DNA from 4 places in the Streptomyces stoeckheimensis genome. Region 1 is predicted to be linked to each of the others. Evidence: riboswitches for the same ligand, from Rfam matches in the RefSeq annotation. Region 1 holds a riboswitch; each other region holds the start of a gene.
The links. Region 1 has a riboswitch for cobalamin ahead of metE (5-methyltetrahydropteroyltriglutamate--homocysteine S-methyltransferase). Riboswitches for the same ligand answer to the same signal wherever they lie in the genome.
Positions count from the first base shown of each region.

Region 1 (4,453 bases):
CGGGAAGGCGTTGCGCACCCGCTCGACCACGGCGTCGGAGGAGAGCAGGAACAGCGCGGAAGTCCCGGGCTTCACCTCGGACTTCACCCCGTCGATGAACTGGTCGTCGATGCCGACGTCGGACAGCGATCCGCCGATGGCCCCGGCCGCCGCACCCACGGCTGCGCCGAGCAGCGGCACGAAGAACAGGAGTCCGAAGAGCATCCCCCAGAAGGTGCCGGAGAGCGCACCGGCTCCCGTGAGGCTGTTCAGCTGCTGGGTCTTCGGCTTCTTGGCATCTTCGCGCCAGGTGACGACCGCGGCGTCGTGCACCTGTATCAGCTGTTCCTTCTGCAGGGCGAGCAGGACGGACTCCGCCTGCTGGGCCCCCTCGGGCGTGGGAAACTTCCAGACGGTGAGAGTGGTGGATGCCACGTAACGCTCCAGTTCATGGATGGTGTTGCTTGGCGTCCAGTACAACCCACATTCGGACAATCGACCACAATTAGGGTGATGGTGACTCTTGGTCACCTGCCGAGCCGTCAGCGTCATTTGCCCGTTCGGCGGTACTCGGGCTCACGGCATGAGGTGGTAGTCGGGGAAGTTGCCCGGCAGGCGTTCGTCAGCCGGGCCCCGGGTCACCGCGCGGACCAGCAGCTCTCCACCGACGAACGCGCCGCGCCACGAGGCGCCGAAGCCGCCGAAGAGTTCTTCGCGGTCCCCGCGGGAACGGGGTGTGCCGTGGCCGACCTTGAACGCGCGGATCTGCGGTGCCAGTCGGTCGTAGGTCGCCTTGTCGTCCGTCGACAGGGTGGCGACGAGCGCGCCGTTCGAGGCGTTCATGGCGGCGAGCAGGAGGCGCTGCAGCGCCTGAGCACCGAGGGATGGGTCGATCTGCGGCCCGCCCAGGGGGCGTTCGTGCACGAGCCGACCGAGGAGGAGGCGGACCAGCTCCTCACGGTCCGCACGCTCCTGGAGGTCGAAGCCGCCCGGCTGGCCGCCGCACACGCCGACGCCGAGGCCCTCGCCGCGCTCGAAGAGCTGTGCGCCCAGGGGGAGCGGGCCGTCGCCGCCGACGACGTGGACACCGCCGTCGCGACGAACGCCCGGCTCCACGCGAAGATCGCGGACCGGGACGGGGAGGCCGCCACCGCGATCATGCGCGCGCACACGGAGCACACCCGCAAGACGTACCACGAGCGGGAGAAATAGTCCGGCGGCCGCAGAGCGCCGCGCGGCCGGGCCGAGGTCCACCGTGTCTCATTTCACCGTCCGACATGTGGGAAGTCGTGTTCATTCCGCGGCCGCCCGCCCTACTGTGGGCCTCGCAGCTGGTTCGCCCCCGTCCGCCAGGCGGGATGCGTCGTAAGAGGGAACCCGGTGGGAATCCGGGACTGCCCCGCAGCGGTGAGCGGGAACGACCGCCGTCATACGCACTGGGACCGGAACCGGTCCTGGGAAGCGACGGCCATTAGGAGCCCGCCGGGAGACCGGCAGGCGAGCCCGCGAGTCCGAAGACCTGCCCGTTGCCCGTGCGCGATCGACCGCGCACGGTTTCCCGGTGACCTCGTGGGCGGGTCGGCGTGCACCTCAGGCGGATCCTCCCGTCGCGTACCCGGCCGTACGCGACCCCGGCGGTCCGCCCGTTCCGGCACCCTTCGCCTCCGCGACCCGTCACCGGGTTCATGGAGACACGCTCGCGAAGGAGAGTTCCGTGACCACCGAGTCCGCAGCCGCGCCCGTACGGGCCACCGTGTACGGCTACCCCCGCCAGGGACAGAACCGGGAACTGAAGAAGGCCGTCGAGGGCTACTGGAAGGGCCGCGTCACCGCCGATGCCCTCCGCGCCACGGCCCGCGACCTGCGCCGGACCAACTGGGCCCAGCTCGCCGGGGCCGGCATCACCGAGGTTCCGACCGGCGACTTCTCGTACTACGACCACGTCCTGGACACCACGGTCATGGTCGGCGCCATCCCCGACCGCCACCGGTCCGCCGTCGCGGCGGACGCCCTGGACGGCTACTTCGCGATGGCCCGCGGCACCCAGGACGTGGCCCCGCTCGAAATGACCAAGTGGTTCGACACCAACTACCACTACCTGGTCCCCGAACTCGGGCCCGACACCGTCTTCACCGCCGAACCCGCCCGGCAGGTGGCCGAGTTGAAGGAGGCCCTGGCCCTCGGCCACACGGCCCGCCCGGTCCTGGTCGGACCGGTGACCTACCTCCTCCTCGCCAAGCCCGCGCCCGGCGTGGCCGCCGGCTTCGAGCCGCTCACCCTGCTCGACCGGCTGCTCCCCGTCTACGCGCAGGTCCTCGCGGACCTGCGCGCGGCGGGCGCCGCATGGGTCCAGCTCGACGAACCGGCCCTGGTCCAGGACCGCACACCGGCCGAACTGAACGCGGCGGCCCGCGCCTACCGCGAACTCGGCGGCCTCACAGAGCGCCCCAAGCTGCTCGTCGCCTCCTACTTCGACCGGCTCGGCGACGCCCTGCACGTCCTGGCGAAGGCGCCCGTGGAGGGCCTCGCCCTCGACTTCACCGACCGGGCCGCGGCCAACCTCGACGACCTCGCCGCGGTCGGCGGCATCCCCGGCAAGCGCCTGGTCGCGGGCGTGGTCAACGGCCGCAACATCTGGATCAACGACCACCAGAAGTCACTGACCACCCTCGGCACCCTGCTCGGCCTCGCCGGCCGGGTCGACGTGGCCGCCTCCTGCTCCCTGCTGCACGTCCCGATCGACGCCGACGCCGAGCGGGACACCGATCCGCAGGTCCGGCGCTGGCTCGCCTTCGCCCGACAGAAGGCCACCGAGATCAGCACGCTGGCCCGCGGACTGGCCGGGGGCACCGACGCGATCGCCGCCGAACTCGCCGCGAACCGGGCCGACCTGGCCTCCCGTACCGCCTCCCGGATCACCCACGACCCGGCCGTCCGTGCCCGCACCGCAGCGATCACCGAGGCCGACGGACACCGCGCCCAGCCCTACGCCGAACGGGCCGCCGCCCAGCGCGCCCACCTAGGCCTGCCGCTGCTTCCCACCACCACCATCGGCTCCTTCCCGCAGACCACGGAGCTGCGCACCGCCCGCGCCGACCTGCGCGCCGGACGCATCGACACGGCGGCCTACGAGGAGCGGATCCGCGCCGAGATCCGCGAGGTCGTCTCCTTCCAGGAGAAGACGGGCCTCGACGTGCTCGTGCACGGCGAGCCCGAACGCAACGACATGGTCCAGTACTTCGCCGAGCAGCTCACCGGATACCTCGCCACCCAGCACGGCTGGGTCCAGTCCTACGGCACCCGCTACGTCCGCCCGCCGGTCCTCGCCGGGGACGTCTCCCGTCCCGACCCGATGACCGTCCGCTGGACCACGTACGCTCAGCAGCAGACGGCCAAGCCGGTCAAGGGCATGCTGACCGGTCCGGTCACCATGCTCGCCTGGTCCTTCGTACGCGACGACCAGCCCCTCGGCGAGACCGCGCGCCAGGTCGGACTCGCCCTGCGCGACGAGGTCGACGACCTGGAAGCGGCCGGTACGTCGGTCATCCAGGTCGACGAGCCCGCCCTGCGCGAAACGCTGCCGCTGCGCGCCGCCGACCACGCCGACTACCTGGCGTGGGCCACGGAATCCTTCCGCCTCACCACCAGCGGCGTCCGACCGGACACCCAGATCCACACCCACATGTGCTACGCGGAGTTCGGGGACATCGTCGAGGCCATCGAGCACCTCGACGCCGACGTCATCAGCCTGGAGGCGGCCCGCTCCCACATGCAGGTCGCGGACGAGCTCGCCGGCGCGGGCTACCCGCGCGAGGTCGGCCCCGGAGTCTGGGACATCCACTCTCCCCGCGTCCCCTCGGCCGGTGAAGCGGCGACCCTGCTGCGCAGGGGACTCGGGGCGATCCCCGCCGAACGCCTCTGGGTCAATCCCGACTGCGGGCTGAAGACCCGCGGCTGGCCCGAGACGAAGGACTCGCTGGAGCACCTCGTCGAAGCGGCCCGCCGGGTGCGTTCGGAAATCCGGCCGAACGCCTGATTCCCCGCAGGACGGCCGGCGTACGGGATGCCCGTGCGCCGGCCGGCCTGCGTCAGTGCACGGACACGGCGGAGGCGGGCTCCCTTTCCGGGGCGTCGTCCTTGTCGCTGCGGCCGATGTGGTTGAAGGCGAGGTTGAGCAGCACCGCGGCGACGCAGCCGGTGCTGATGCCGGAGTCGAGGATGATGCGCATGCTCTCGGGGAAGCCGTGGTAAAAGCCCTCGCTGGCCATCGGGATCACACCGATGCCGAGGCTGATGGCGACGATGAGGACGTTGTCACCGCGTTCCAGGCCGGCCTGCGCGAGGGTCTGGATGCCGCTGGCGGCCACCGTGCCGAACAGGGCGAGGCCGACGCCGCCGAGGACGGGCTGCGGCACCAGCGAGACGACCGAGGCGAGGAACGGGCACAGGCCCAGCAGGATGAGGATGCCGCCGC
Region 1 covers NZ_CP169550.1:7,609,883-7,614,335, forward strand. The annotation lists gene ACE1OC_RS34540 (DUF1269 domain-containing protein) at 1-414, opposite strand, end outside; partial or broken gene ACE1OC_RS34545 (aldehyde dehydrogenase family protein) at 556-834, opposite strand; partial or broken gene ACE1OC_RS34550 (FCD domain-containing protein) at 832-1,191, shown strand; cobalamin riboswitch at 1,295-1,521, shown strand; gene metE (5-methyltetrahydropteroyltriglutamate--homocysteine S-methyltransferase) at 1,694-4,015, shown strand; partial or broken gene ACE1OC_RS34560 (solute carrier family 23 protein) at 4,068-4,453, opposite strand, start outside.

Region 2 (4,453 bases), 7.0 Mb from region 1:
TGGCGTTCGCCGCCCGAGAGCCCGTCGAAGCGGCGGTCCGCGAGGGCGGCCGCGCCGACGGTGTCCAGGGCCCGCGCGACGCGGCGTACGTCGTCGGGTCCGTCCTGCTCCCAGAACCGTTTGTGCGGGCTGCGCCCCATGGCGACCACCTCGCGCACGGTGAGACCGAACGTACCGGCCGCGTCCTGGGGCACCACCGCCACCCGCCGGGCGCGGTCCTTGACGCCCAGCGAGGCCGCGTCCGCACCGTCCAGCAGGACGCGCCCGCCGGTCGGGCGCAGGGCGCCGTAGACGCAGCGCAGCAGGGTCGTCTTGCCGCTGCCGTTGGGACCGACGACCCCGACCGTCTCGCCAGGGCGGGCTGTCAGGTCGATCCCGTGCAGCAGCGGCTGCCCGTCGATCGCGTACCGCACGGCCTCGGCGGCGAGTTCCGCAGGTCCCTCCGTCATCCCACGACCCCTTCGGTACGGGTGGACCTGCGCAGCATCCACAGGAAGAACGGCCCGCCCACCAGCGCGGTGACCACGCCCACCGGGATCTCCTCCGGTGCGGCGGCGGTACGGGCGATCAGGTCGGCCAGGGTCAGGAACACCGCCCCGCCCAGCGCGGCCACGGGCAGCAGCGCCCGGTGCCCGGCGCCGACAACCATCCGGGCGGCGTGCGGGACCATCAGCCCCACGAAGCCGATCGCCCCGCTGTAGGCCACCAGTACGCCGATGACCAGCGAGGTGAGGACGAACACGGCGGCCCGGAACCGGCCCGTGTCCAGGCCGAGCGTCTGGGCGCCCTCCTCCCCCGCGAGCAGCAGGTCGAGCGGCCGGGCCAGGGCGACGAGCAGCCCGGTGCCCAGGAGCAGGGCCCCGGCGGGCAGGGCCAGTTCGCTCCAGCGCGCCCCGCCCAGCCCGCCGAGGGTCCAGAACAGCACGCTGCGGATCTGATCGGGATGGGCGGCCAGCACCAGGATCAGGCTGGTCAGGGCGGAGAGCACGTACTGGACGGCGACTCCGGCGAGGATCAGCCGGCCGGTGGTCATGGTGCCGCCCCGCCGGGCCATCGCGTAGACGGCGATGAGCGCGCCCATCGACCCGGCGAACGCGGCGAGCGGTACCGCGGCGCCGCCCGCGAAGCCGAGGAACCCGGCGCCGAAGACGATCACCAGCACCGCCCCGGCCGAGGCCCCGGAGGAAGCCCCGAGCAGGAACGGGTCGGCGAGCGGATTGCGTACGAGGGCCTGGAGCACGGTTCCCGCGACGGCGAGGCCCGCGCCGACGACGGCTCCGAGCAGGACGCGCGGCATGCGGACGTCCCACACGATCGCCCCGAAGGCGCCTGCTCCCCCTCCGGGTCCCGGCCCTGCGAGCACGATGTCGAGCACCCGGCCCGGAGGGATCCGTACCGGCCCCAGGGCCAGGCCCGCCAGGGCCGACGCGGCCAGCGCGGCGCCGAGCAGGGCCAGTACGACCGGGGTACGGGTGAACGCGCGGGCGGCCCGGAGCCTCACGGGGCGGCGGGGTGGAGCTGGCCGCCCAGCGATTCGACGGCGTCGGCGACGCGTACGCCGAGCACGGCGGAGGACAGCGGCAGCACGACGAACCGCTGGTTCTTGACCGCGGGGACCTGCGCCAGCGCCGGGTCGTTCAACAGGCGCCGCTTCTTGGCCTCGACGGTGGTGCCGCCGTAGTCGTAGATGAGGACGACCTCGGGCTTGCGCTCGATGACCTTCTCCCACGACACGTCGCCGAAGGTGTCGTCGAGGTCGGCGAACACGTTCGTGCCGCCCGCCAGCGCGACGATCTCGTTGCCGATGCCCTTGCCGCCCGAGGTGAAGGCGGAGGCCTCGCCCGAGTCGTAGACGAAGACGGCGGGCTTGGCCCGGTCCTTCACGCGTGCGCTGACGGCCTCGATGCGGCGCTGTTCGTCCGCGATGAGGCGTTCGCCGCGCTCGGGCACGCCGAAAGTCCGTGCCACCTCGCTGATTTCGGTCCTGAGCTGGTCGAGGCCGACCTTGCCGTCGGTGCAGTACTCCACGCTGAGGCGGGAGTTGATGCCGGACTTCGCGAGTCCCTCGCGGTCGCGGCCCTGCGCCTTGTCGAAGGCGCTGGAGTAACCCCCGTACACGAAGTCGGGGTTGGCGCCGAGCAGGATCTCCTTGGAGGGGTACTCCTTCGCCAGCACCTTGATCTTGTCGTACGCGGGCCGGTAGGCGGGCAGTACGGCGTCGTCCAGGTAGGCCGTCCCGACCGTCTTCCCCTCCAGCCCGAGGGCCAGGAGGATCTCGGTGGCGTGCTGGTTCATCGCGACCGCACGCTGCGGCGGTGCCTGATAGGTGCTGGTGACACCGCAGTTGGTGACCGTGTACGGGAATCCGGGCGCGGCGCCCGCCGACGCCTTCGCGTCCTGCGCCGCGGGGGATCCCCCGCACGCGGCCAGCGGTATCAGGAGGGGGACGGGCAGGAGCGCGCGCAGCAGCGCACGGGGGTACGAAGACATGGTGAAGCCTCTCCGGGGGATCCGCGTCCCCTGGTCGAACCGAAAGAGGCGGTGCGTCAGTGTCTGACTCCCGGGTCCCCTCGCGGGGGTGTCCGGTCACAGTGGCGGGACCGCACCGGATTCGCACCGGTTTCCTGTCCTGCACCGCCTGGATAACCCGGCCCAGTGTGCCAGAAGGGCGACGTCAGCGGTGCGAGCGCACCCCATCGGCCGCCCGGGAGGCGAGGGTGCGCAGCGCCTCGTCGGAGGGTGATCCCGGTTCGGCCGTGTAGAGGTAGAGGGTCTGGTCGGGGTCGTCCGGGAAGGCGAAGGACTCGTACTCCAGGGCCAGTTCACCGACGGCGGGGTGTCGGAAGCGCTTGGTGCCGTGGGTGTGTTCGAGCACGTCGTGCCCGGCCCACCAACGCCGGAAATCCCCGTCGAGGGTGCCCAGTTCCTCGACGAGCGGACTCAGATCCGGATCGTACGGGTGCCGGCCCGCGTAGAACCGCAGCGCGGCGACGGCTGCGCGCGCGGCACCCTCCCAGTCGGCGAAGAGCCCGCGGGCGGCGGGGTCGAGGAAGAGGAACCGCGCCAGGTTGCGCCCGCGTCGACCGGGCGCGCCCGGCTCCGGGGTATGGGGATCCGGGGTGTGGGGCGCTGCCGCGCCGAAGTCGGCGTACAGGGCCTCGGCGAGCCGGTTCGCGGCCAGCACCTCGAGCCGGCGCCCCATGATCATCGCCGGGGTGCCGTCCTCCAGGGCGTCCAGTACCCGGTACAGGCCCGCCCGGACCTGCTGCGGGCCGGCGGCTTCCAGGGGGCCGGGAGGTCCGGCCGCCGCGCCGGCGGCGCGGCGGCCGGACCCGGGGGCCCGCTGCGGCCGGGCCAGGTCGAAGAGGTGGGACCGCTCGGTGGCGTCGAGCCGCAGCGCCCGGGCCACGGCGTCGAGGACCTCATCGGAGACGTGCAGGGTGCGCCCCTGCTCCAGCCGCGTGTAGTAGTCGACGCTGACCCCCGCAAGCAGCGCGACCTCCTCCCGCCGCAACCCGGGCACCCGCCGCTTCCCCGGGTGGGCGGCGACCCCCACCTCCTCGGGGCCGATCCGGGCACGCCGGGAACGCAGGAAGTCCCGCAGGTCGGAACGGGGCTCGCGCCCGGCGGTGGCGTTCATTCCCCCAGGCTAGGCGGTCCCCCCGCCTTCCTCCGTCACCTCCGCACCGGACCACTCCGAGCCGACGCCACAAGCCACCGCCCCACGGGCCCGGCGCCGGGCACCACCCAAGAAGCGGTGCACCCCCGGCAGCGGGAGCGGGACGGGGCGGCCCCACCGCACCCACACCACCGGATCGGACCGCCGGCCGGCTCGGACTGCCCGGGCCATCCCGGCTGCCCAACTGCCCAGCTGCCCAACCGCCCCGGGCCACAGTCGCGCCACGTCTGTCACAGCCCGGTCACATCAGCCCCACAGGACCCGCTCCCGGGCCACCATGACCCGATGCGCAGACACCACGTGATCATCGCCCTCACCGGCGCCGGAATCCTCGCCCTCACCGGTTGCGGCAGCGACTCCGAGGCACCGACCTCCGGCAAGCCCTCCACCTCGACCGTGCCGAGCGCCGACCCGAGCGCCAGACCCAGCGCCGATCCGAGCGCGGCCCGCCCCGACAGCGGCCTCCCGCCGAGCCCCGCGCCGGCGCAACGCGCCTCCTATCTGGCCGCGCTGAACAAGATCGACCCCGAGATCGTCAACGGCCAGGACGACAAGGCCGTCTCGCGGGGCCTGGACCAGTGCCAGTCCATGAAGGGCGAGAAGGACCCGACCAAGCGAGTGGCCGGCGCGAACCAGCGCTTCATCGGCCCCAACCACCCCGACGGCTTCGGCCCCGTCAAGTCCGCCCTGATCGTCGCAGCCACCCAAGCCAACCTCTGCCCGACCTACTGAGCCCAAGGGGGCGGACCTCAGGCGCCGGTAGCGGCTCGCCTT
Region 2 covers NZ_CP169550.1:611,578-616,030, forward strand. The annotation lists gene ACE1OC_RS02745 (ABC transporter ATP-binding protein) at 1-449, opposite strand, end outside; gene ACE1OC_RS02750 (FecCD family ABC transporter permease) at 446-1,501, opposite strand; gene ACE1OC_RS02755 (ABC transporter substrate-binding protein) at 1,498-2,490, opposite strand; cobalamin riboswitch at 2,528-2,665, opposite strand; gene ACE1OC_RS02760 (helix-turn-helix domain-containing protein) at 2,675-3,640, opposite strand; gene ACE1OC_RS02765 (hypothetical protein) at 3,965-4,411, shown strand.
Region 2: linked by a shared signal. The riboswitch ahead of ACE1OC_RS02755 (ABC transporter substrate-binding protein) and the one ahead of metE (5-methyltetrahydropteroyltriglutamate--homocysteine S-methyltransferase) in region 1 are both predicted to bind cobalamin.

Region 3 (4,453 bases), 6.7 Mb from region 1:
TCGGCACGGTGTTGGCGACGTTGTAGGCATCTCCGAGCAGCGCCGTTCCCAGCGCGGCGACGATGACCGCGCTGCGCACGAAGCCGGTGATCCGCGACGCGAGCGACCCGAGCATCATCACGGTGCCACCGCGGAGCCGACCGGTCCGGGCCTGCGGTGGCGTCTTGTCTGCGGACTCCGTCCGCTCCGGCGTCGTCACGCCCCGCCCCTCCGCACGCCATCAGGAAGCGGCCGGAAAGTTCCTGCCACACGACAGGACGGCCAGGCGTGCAAGAGGTAAGCGGGCCCTTCCCGCCGCCCTCCCGCCGGAGGGGCGTGGACCGGATTGAGGAGGCCTCCGACATGGCCGTGGCCGAGGCGCAGATGACTGAACGCACCAGCGGTTTCGAGATAGCGCGCACGACCGTCGAGCAGCACCGTGGATACCTCAGTAGCCTCAGTGGGCGCACATCGGTGGACCAGGTGAGCTTTCTGCAGCTGCCGTCCTGGGCGGCTGTCAAGGAAGGCTGGACGGCGGAGCGGCTCGGCTGGTTCGACGGTTCGGGCCGCCAGCACGGCGCCGCCCAGGTGCTGTACCGGCCGCTGCCGGGAACCCGTCGCTACTTCGCGTATCTGCCGGAGGGGCCTCAGCTGGACTGGGCCGATCCCAGGCTGACGGACATGCTCCAGCTGCTGCTGGACCATTTGCGCTCCGCGGGGGCGTTCGCCGTACGCATGGGCCCGCCGCTGCCGTACCGGCGCTGGCATGCGTCGACGCTCAAAACGGCCGTGGGACCGGGACGCCGGGTCGAGGACGTGGTACCGGATCTCGTGGATCCGGTGGGTGCGGCAGTGGGCGACCGGCTCCGGACCGCCGGATGGCGACGCTGCGGAGAGGAGGGCGGTGCCGGCGACGCCCAACCCCGCTACCTCTTCGAGGTGCCACTGGCCGGCCGTAGCACCGACGACCTGTGGTCCGGCCTGAACCAGGAGTGGCGCCGCAACATCAAGAAGGCATCGAAAGCCGGGGTCGAGACCTTCCTCGGCACGGGCGACGACGTGGCGACCTTCTACGAGCTGCTGCAGGTCACCGAGCGGCGCGACGGCTTCCGACTGGGACGGTCGCTGGACTACTTCCAGCGGCAGTACAGGGAGCTGAATGCGGAGGAACCGGGACGTATGAGGCTGTATCTCGCACGGCATGCGGATGAGGTGCTCGCCGCCCACACCATGATCGTGGCGGGACGGCGCGTCTGGTACCAGACGGGAGCTTCCGCCGACCACCGTCGTGAAGTACGGCCGAGCAACGCCTTGCAGTGGCGGATGATCCGGGACGCGCACACGCTGGGCGCGTTGGTATACGACATGCGCGGTGTGCCCGCGACTTTGGATCCGCAGGAGCGCGCCTTCGGGCTGATGCGCTGGAAGCTCGGCACCGGAGGTGAGGTCGTCGAGACACTCGGCGAGTGGGAGCTGCCGCTGCAGGGTGCTGTCAATAGGACGCTGCACCGAGCCATGCAGGTGTATCTCTCCCGTCGCTGAGGTCAGCCGAGGGGCATGCGGATTGGTCATGGGGCAACCTTAATCCCACGTGCTAATCCATTTAGTAGACTAGTTGATGCTGTGGCGGGCCTGCCCGGTTTCGCCAAACAGACGATTAAGGGATGAATCGACACGCAAGAGGCGAGAACCCGTCGATGTGGCAGCGTCATGCCGACGGTCTGGTGGGCAGGCGGCAGGGACGTGCTCCGCATGCGCTTGTCGCAGTCCGGCAGGTCCGGCGGAAGAGCCCGGCCGGAGCGCGGGCCCGCGCATTTACGGTGTCGACCCCACGGCTGAGATCAACATCACCCGCTTGTCATGCACCTTCTCTTTTCGCGACAACTGCGCATCTGCGGGCGCTATTTGAGTCGTGAAGCCGAATCGCGCGATTCTCTCTGCTGCCTCGCACGCCCTTGGCGTGGTCGATGCTTCGCGGTACCTTCGCGACGAATCATTCGACGGCAGGCGGAAGCCGGTGGGAATCCGGCACGGTCGCGCCACTGTATGCCTGTACATCGCTCACGGACTGGGCGGTGCACGTTCGGCAAGTCAGACCCGCCGCCGTCACTTCGAGCTCCACCCGACCGGGACGCGTGTTCCCACAGGAGGTCCTGCTATGGCGCAGTCCGTTGCTCCGCCGATCGTTTCCGCCCCAGTCGCACCTGCCGCGCTGCCGATCCGTGCGGTCCTGCCCTGGGCGGCCTTCTTCGGAACCCTGATGCTCCTCCTGCTGTTCTTCGTCGGCGCGGAACAGGGCGCCACGGCGGTGTTCTCGGGCGACGGTGTGCACGAATGGGTGCACGACGGCCGTCACCTGCTCGGCTTCCCCTGCCACTGACACGAAGGCGAGCGAACACATGAACTCCGCAACCGTCAGAAACCTTCTGGTACGCGGCATGCTCGCCGGCCTGGCCGCCGGGCTACTCGCGCTGGCCGTGGCCTACTTCCTCGGCGAGCCGCAGATCGACGCGGGCATCGCATACGAGGACGCGCACAGCACGGAACATGGGATCGAAGTGGTCAGCCGCACCATGCAGGCCACTACCGGTCTTGCCACCGGCATCCTCATCTACGGCGTCGCGCTGGGCGGGATCGCTGCCCTGGCGTTCTGCTTCGCCCTCGGCCGGATCGGCCGCTTCAGCGCGCGAGCGACCGCTGTCCTGCTGTCGCTCGGCGCCCTGATCGCGGTCTACGTCGTGCCGTTCCTGAAGTACCCCGGAAATCCCCCGGCCGTCAGCGACGCCGACACCATCGGGCAGCGCACCACCCTCTACTTCCTCATGATGGTGCTCAGTGTCCTGCTGGCCGTAGCCACGGTAATCCTCGGCAAGCGCCTCGCGCCGCGTCTGGGCGATTGGAACGCCACGATCGCGGCCGGCTCCTTCTTCATCCTGGCCGTCGGCCTGGCCTACGCGTTCCTCCCGGCCGTCAACGAGATGCCGAAGGACTTTTCCGCCAACGTGGTGTGGGAGTTCCGTCTTGCGGCGCTCGCCATTCAGGCCACGTTGTGGGCTTCCTTCGGTCTCGTTTTCGGCTACCTCGCCGAACGGGTACTGGAGCCCAGGACTGCCGGGACAGGGCACCGGAGCGCGACCGTACCTTCGGCTCCGGCGTCTCTCTGAAGAGCGATGTGAAAGGGTCCGCCAGCCAGTCCTGGCGGACCCTCGCCACTATGCGGTCCCGTGGACCACGCAGGCGGCTGCCGCGATCCGACCGTTGTTGCGCCAGCAGATGTAGAACCCGCCCCATTCCGGTGGGGCCGCTGGAGCCTGGCGCGGACACCTGGTCTGCCGCCATCGTCGTAGGCGTGTTACCTCCCGTGGGTCCAGCCAGGCCCCCGCGCGGCATCCAGGACGTCGAGGCGGCTGCTGAGGCAGGCTGACCGCCAAGTAGCTGGCCCTTGGAGCACAGGTAGCTACCTTCATCGGCGTTCGCGTCTACGCGATGGCACGGGCGCGGGAGAAGGCGACGACAGGGCCGAACGCGCCGCGCTGGGCCCCACGCAGTCCGCGAGCGTCGGGGCCTTCCGTCACGCTCTGCGACGTACCGGACAGGCGGCTGGTAGCCGTGAGGCGCCCGCCGCCGGTTCGGAGGGACGATGAGACGGTGGGAGCGGGCGAGAGGAGATCGGAGCCCGGGGTCCGGCCGGTACGGGCTGCCGTACGAGTGAGCGGAAGGGTGCCGGGATGAGTGCGTCCGATGCGTTCCGGGTCGAGGTCGGCGGGACGGGTGCGGGCCCGGCGGCCCCCGGCGGGCTGCTGGACGTGCTGAGCCTGGCCGCGGTGGTGCTGGACGACAGCGGGCGGATCGCGCTGTGGAGCCCGCAGGCCGAGGAACTGTTCGGATATTCCGCCGACGAGGCGCTGGGGCGGTTCGCGGGCCCCCTGCTGGTCGACGAGCAGCACCTCGATTTCGTCATCGGGCTGTTCGCCCGCGTGATGGAGAGCGGGCGGCGCTGGGCGGGCGGCTTCCCGGTCCGGCACAAGGACGGCAGTACGCGGCTGGTGGAGTTCCGCAACATGCGGCTGCAGGACGACCAGGGAGGCCACTACGCGCTGGGGATCGCCACCGACCAGGTGACGCTGCGGCGTGTGGAGCGGGACCTGGCGCTGTCCTTGCGGCTGATCTCCCAGTCACCGATCGGGCTCGGGGTCATGGACACCGATCTGCGGTTCATGCTGGTCAATCCGGCGCTGGAAGGCATGAACGGCGGCTCGGCCCAGGACCGTGCCGGACCCGACGCGGGGCAGACGCCGCCGTTTCTGAGGGGGGACGCCATCGAGTCGGTGATGCGCGAGGTCCTCGCCACGGGGGTGCCGGCGCTGGACCGGTTCATGGTCGGGGACGCCCCGGACGATCCCGGCCAGGAGCATGCCTGGTCGGTCTCGTTCTACCGGCTGGAGGATCCCGCCGGGCGGGTGCTGGGCCTGGC
Region 3 covers NZ_CP169550.1:929,210-933,662, reverse strand. The annotation lists gene murJ (murein biosynthesis integral membrane protein MurJ) at 1-199, opposite strand, end outside; gene ACE1OC_RS04210 (lipid II:glycine glycyltransferase FemX) at 343-1,521, shown strand; cobalamin riboswitch at 1,938-2,099, shown strand; gene ACE1OC_RS04205 (CbtB domain-containing protein) at 2,138-2,359, shown strand; gene ACE1OC_RS04200 (CbtA family protein) at 2,379-3,143, shown strand; gene ACE1OC_RS04195 (SpoIIE family protein phosphatase) at 3,708-4,453, shown strand, end outside.
Region 3: linked by a shared signal. The riboswitch ahead of ACE1OC_RS04205 (CbtB domain-containing protein) and the one ahead of metE (5-methyltetrahydropteroyltriglutamate--homocysteine S-methyltransferase) in region 1 are both predicted to bind cobalamin.

Region 4 (4,453 bases), 6.1 Mb from region 1:
CACCGTCGCCGACGCGCGGGCCCGCTCCGGACCCGGCCCGGCGGACACCCTGCCCGGGACCCCCGGCATCGGCCCCGTGCCGACCGCCACCGGCCCCGTCGCCACCGGCCCGGTCGCGAGCGCCCCGCAGAGTCCCGGCGGGCAGGCCCCGGACCCGAAGGCCCAGGGGGCCGGCTCGGGCGACGCAGTGCGCCCCACGGGGGCCCTGCCCTTCGACATGCCGCAGCCGGCCGTCCTGCGCTCCGGTGCCGCCGGCAAGAAGCTGGTCTTCGCCCACTACTTCACCCCGTACCCGCTCTCCCTGGACAACGTCGGCGCCGACGCCGACTACTACACCCGCAACTACCTGAAGCCGGACGGCGAGAACGGCAAGCACGAGCGCTACGGCGGCCTGCTCCGCGACCGCCCGCTGCCCGTCCCGCCCCAGGCCGGGGACTGGGAGCTCGTCAACCTCCGGCAGGAGGTCCGCACGGCCCGCGCCGCCGGCATCGACGGATTCACCCTCGACCTGCTCTCCCTGACCGGGAAGAACCGGGAACGCTCCAACCTCCTGATGGAAGCCGCCCGTTCGGTGGATCCGGCCTTCAAGGTCATGCTGATGCCGGACATGACCTCCCTGGGCACCGACGACCCGGTCGTGCTCGCCGACCTCCTCGCGGAACTCGGCAAGGCCCCGTCCGCCCACCGGCTCCCCGACGGCCGGCTGGTCGTCTCGCCGTTCAAGGCGGAGGAGAAGAGCGTCGCCTGGTGGACCGGGGTCATGGACGCCTTGAAGTCCCGGCACGGCATCCGCACCGCCTTCGTCCCGCTCTTCCTCGACTTCGGCGCGCACAGCGGTGAGTTCGAGCCCATCAGCTACGGATTCTCCGAGTGGGGCAGTCGCAGCTACGTCGGCCAGGAGAGCTCCACGCGCGACGTCCGGCGCGCCCACGCCGCGGGCAAGATCTGGATGCAGCCCGTATCGGTCCAGGACGCCCGCCCCAACCAGGGCATCTACGACGAGGCGGGCAACACCGCGACCCTGCGCGCCACATGGAACCGCGCCATCGAGGACGGGGCCGACTGGGTGCAACTCACCACGTGGAACGACTACAGCGAGGGCAGCCAGTTCGCGCCCTCCCTGCACAACGGCCATGCCTACCTGGACCTTTCCTCCTACTACCTCACCCGGTTCAAGACGGGCGGCTGGCCGAAAATCGTCCGAGACACGCTGTACCTGAGCTCGCGCACCCAGTTCGCCGCCGCGGACCCGAGCGGCGGCCAGTCCCTCGTGATGTCCCTGCGGGGCGGCAGCGCCGCGGCCCGGGACACGGTGGAGGTGCTGAGCTTCCTGACCGCGCCCGCGAGCATCCGTACGACCGTGGGGGCGGCCGAGGACGCGCACGCGGCCCCGGCCGGGGTCCACTCCGAGCTGCTGCCCCTGGGTCCGGGCGTCGGCGCGGCGTCCGTGGTGCGGGGCGGCAAGGCCGGGGCCCGGGTGGAGCTGCGCTACCGGGTGGACCGGACGGTGGAGGTCCAGGACCTCCAGTACTACGCCGCCACCAGCGGCCGGAGCTGAGTCCGCAGGGCTCCGGGGCCGGTCCGTAGGGGCTGAAGTCCCTTGCCCCGGGACCTTCGTCACCCCATATGTAGTGGTGGCGCTCTGCTGTCACATCTATATGTAGTGTTGGCTCTGCCGGTTCGGCGGGGCCTCTCCCCGACCGAGGCAACAGGGAACCCGGTGGGAATCCGGGACTGCCCCGCAACGGTTACGTCCGCCACGGCGGACGAGTCCGACACCTGCCGGCACGGGCTTTCGGTAAAGCCCGCCATTCTTCCGTGCCGAGCCTCGTGGGAGGGCTGCCGTGACTGCTGTCGTCGATGCCGTAGAGACCGTGACCGAATACCTGGACCGCCGGGACTGGCGGGTGAACGCCAACGCCAACCAGGGCTATTCGCTCGGCGGACTCATTCTCAACGCCGCGGGCAAGGTCACCGCGAACTACTGGCTGGAGCAGGTCTATCCCGCCGCCGTGGCCCGCGCCCACCGCGAGGGCGACCTCCACCTCCACGACCTGGACATGCTCTCCGGCTACTGCGCCGGCTGGTCCCTGCGCACCCTGCTCACCGAGGGCTTCAACGGGGTCCCCGGCCAGATCGACTCCGCCCCGCCCAAGCACCTGTCCTCGGCCGTCGGCCAGATCGTGAACTTCCTCGGCACCCTGCAGAACGAATGGGCGGGCGCCCAGGCCTTCTCCTCCTTCGACACCTGCCTCGCCCCGTACGTCCGCCTCGACGCGATGACGTACGACCAGGTCAGGCAGTGCATCCAGGAGCTCGTGCACAACCTCAAGGTGCCCTCGCGCTGGGGCACCCAGACCCCCTTCACCAACCTCACCTTCGACTGGACCTGCCCCGAGGACCTGCGCGCGCAGATCCCGGTGGTCGCGGGGGAGGAGACCGGCTTCACCTACGGCGAGCTCCAGGCCGAGATGGACATGATCAACCGGGCGTACATCGAGGTGATGACGCAAGGCGACGCCGCCGGGCGGGTGTTCACCTTCCCCATCCCGACCTACAACATCACCCGCGACTTCCCCTGGGAGAGCGAGAACGCCGAGCGGCTCTTCGCGATGACCGCCAAGTACGGGCTCCCGTACTTCCAGAACTTCATCAACTCCGAGCTCGAACCCCACATGATCCGCTCCATGTGCTGCCGGCTCCAGCTCGACCTGACCGAGCTGGTCAAGCGCGGCAACGGCCTCTTCGGCAGCGCCGAGCAGACCGGCTCGCTCGGCGTGGTCACCCTCAACTGCGCCCGGCTCGGGCATCTTTGCGCGGGCGACGAGACGCGGCTGCTGGCCGAGGTGGACCGGCTGTGCGAGCTCGCCAAGGACAGCCTCGAACTCAAGCGGATCACCGTCCAGAACCTGATCGACGGCGGTCTCTTCCCCTACACCAAGCGGTACTTGGGCACCCTGCGTAACCACTTCTCCACCATCGGGGTCAACGGCGTCAACGAGATGGTCCGCAACTTCAGCGGGGACGCGTACGACATCACCGATCCCGAGGGGCACGCCCTCGCCGTCCGCCTCCTGGACCGGGTCCGGGCCCGGATGGTCGACTTCCAGGAGAGCACCGGCCACCTGTACAACCTGGAGGCCACACCCGCCGAGGGCACGACGTACCGCTTCGCGAAGGAGGACCGGGCCCGCTTCCCCGGCATCCTCCAGGCCGGCACCGACGCCAACCCGTACTACACCAACTCCTCGCAGCTGCCCGTCGGCTGGACCGACGACCCCTTCGAGGCGCTGGAACGCCAGGACGAACTGCAGGGCAAGTACACGGGCGGCACCGTCCTGCACCTGTACACCCCCGAGCGGATCCCGACGGCGGAGGCCTGCCGCACGCTGGTCCGCCGCTCGCTGGAGACCTTCCGGCTCCCGTACCTGACGGTGACCCCGACCTTCTCCATCTGCGCGGACCACGGCTACCTGGCGGGGGAGCAGCCCCATTGCCCCACGTGCGGGGCGGCGTGCGAGGTCTGGACCCGGGTCATGGGCTACCACCGCCCGGTGTCCTCCTTCAACACCGGCAAGAAGGGCGAACACGCCGAGCGCGTCCACTTCAAGGCGGCGGTGTGACCGGCGAAGGGGCCGGCGACGTCATCCGCATCGGCGGCTGGTCCCGGCTGTCCACCTGCGACTGGCCCGGCCGGCTGGTCACCACCGTCTTCTGTCAGGGCTGCCCCTGGCGGTGCGGCTACTGCCACAACCCCGGCCTGCTGCCCGCCCGGGCCCCCGCCGCCGTCTCCTGGAACGAGGTGCTCGGCCACCTCGCCCGGCGGACGGGGCTGCTCGACGGGATCGTCTTCTCGGGCGGGGAACCGCTGCTCCAGCGCGGCCTGCCCCAGGCCGTACGGGAGGCCCGCGCGCTGGGCCTGGAGGTCGGCCTCCACACCGGGGGAGCCTTCCCCCGGCGCCTGGCCCGGCTGCTGGACGCGGACCTGCTGGACTGGGTCGGCTTCGACGTCAAGGCTCCGCCCGGCCGCTACGAACGGGTCACCGGCGTCGGCCACGCGGCCGCCTCGGCGGAGCGCAGTCTGCGCCTCCTGCTCGCCTCGGGGGTTCCCCACCAGCTCCGCACCACGGTGGACCCGGCCCTCCTGGACGCTCCGGACATGGCCGACCTGGACGACTGGCTCGCGGACCTGGGCGGGACCCCGACGCACCGGCAGACCGTGCGCCCCCCGGCGGCCTAGGTGTATTGCCTCGTCAGGCCCTCTCCTGCGGATCCCGCCCGGCCCGCGCGGGGGCGAACTCGGGCTGGTCCAGGAGGCGGAGCCAGCTTCCGTCGCTCTGGCGGCGGACCACCTGGGCGCGGGCGCCCGTGCCGTCGCTCGGCGGCGTGGAGGTCAGCGCGATCCCGTCGCTGACCAGCGTGGGCAGCGGCGGCTCGGGCTCGAACCGGGGCC
Region 4 covers NZ_CP169550.1:1,493,321-1,497,773, reverse strand. The annotation lists gene ACE1OC_RS07075 (glycoside hydrolase family 71 protein) at 1-1,558, shown strand, start outside; cobalamin riboswitch at 1,660-1,802, shown strand; gene ACE1OC_RS07070 (ribonucleoside triphosphate reductase) at 1,845-3,623, shown strand; gene ACE1OC_RS07065 (anaerobic ribonucleoside-triphosphate reductase activating protein) at 3,620-4,240, shown strand; gene ACE1OC_RS07060 (YybH family protein) at 4,254-4,453, opposite strand, start outside.
Region 4: linked by a shared signal. The riboswitch ahead of ACE1OC_RS07070 (ribonucleoside triphosphate reductase) and the one ahead of metE (5-methyltetrahydropteroyltriglutamate--homocysteine S-methyltransferase) in region 1 are both predicted to bind cobalamin.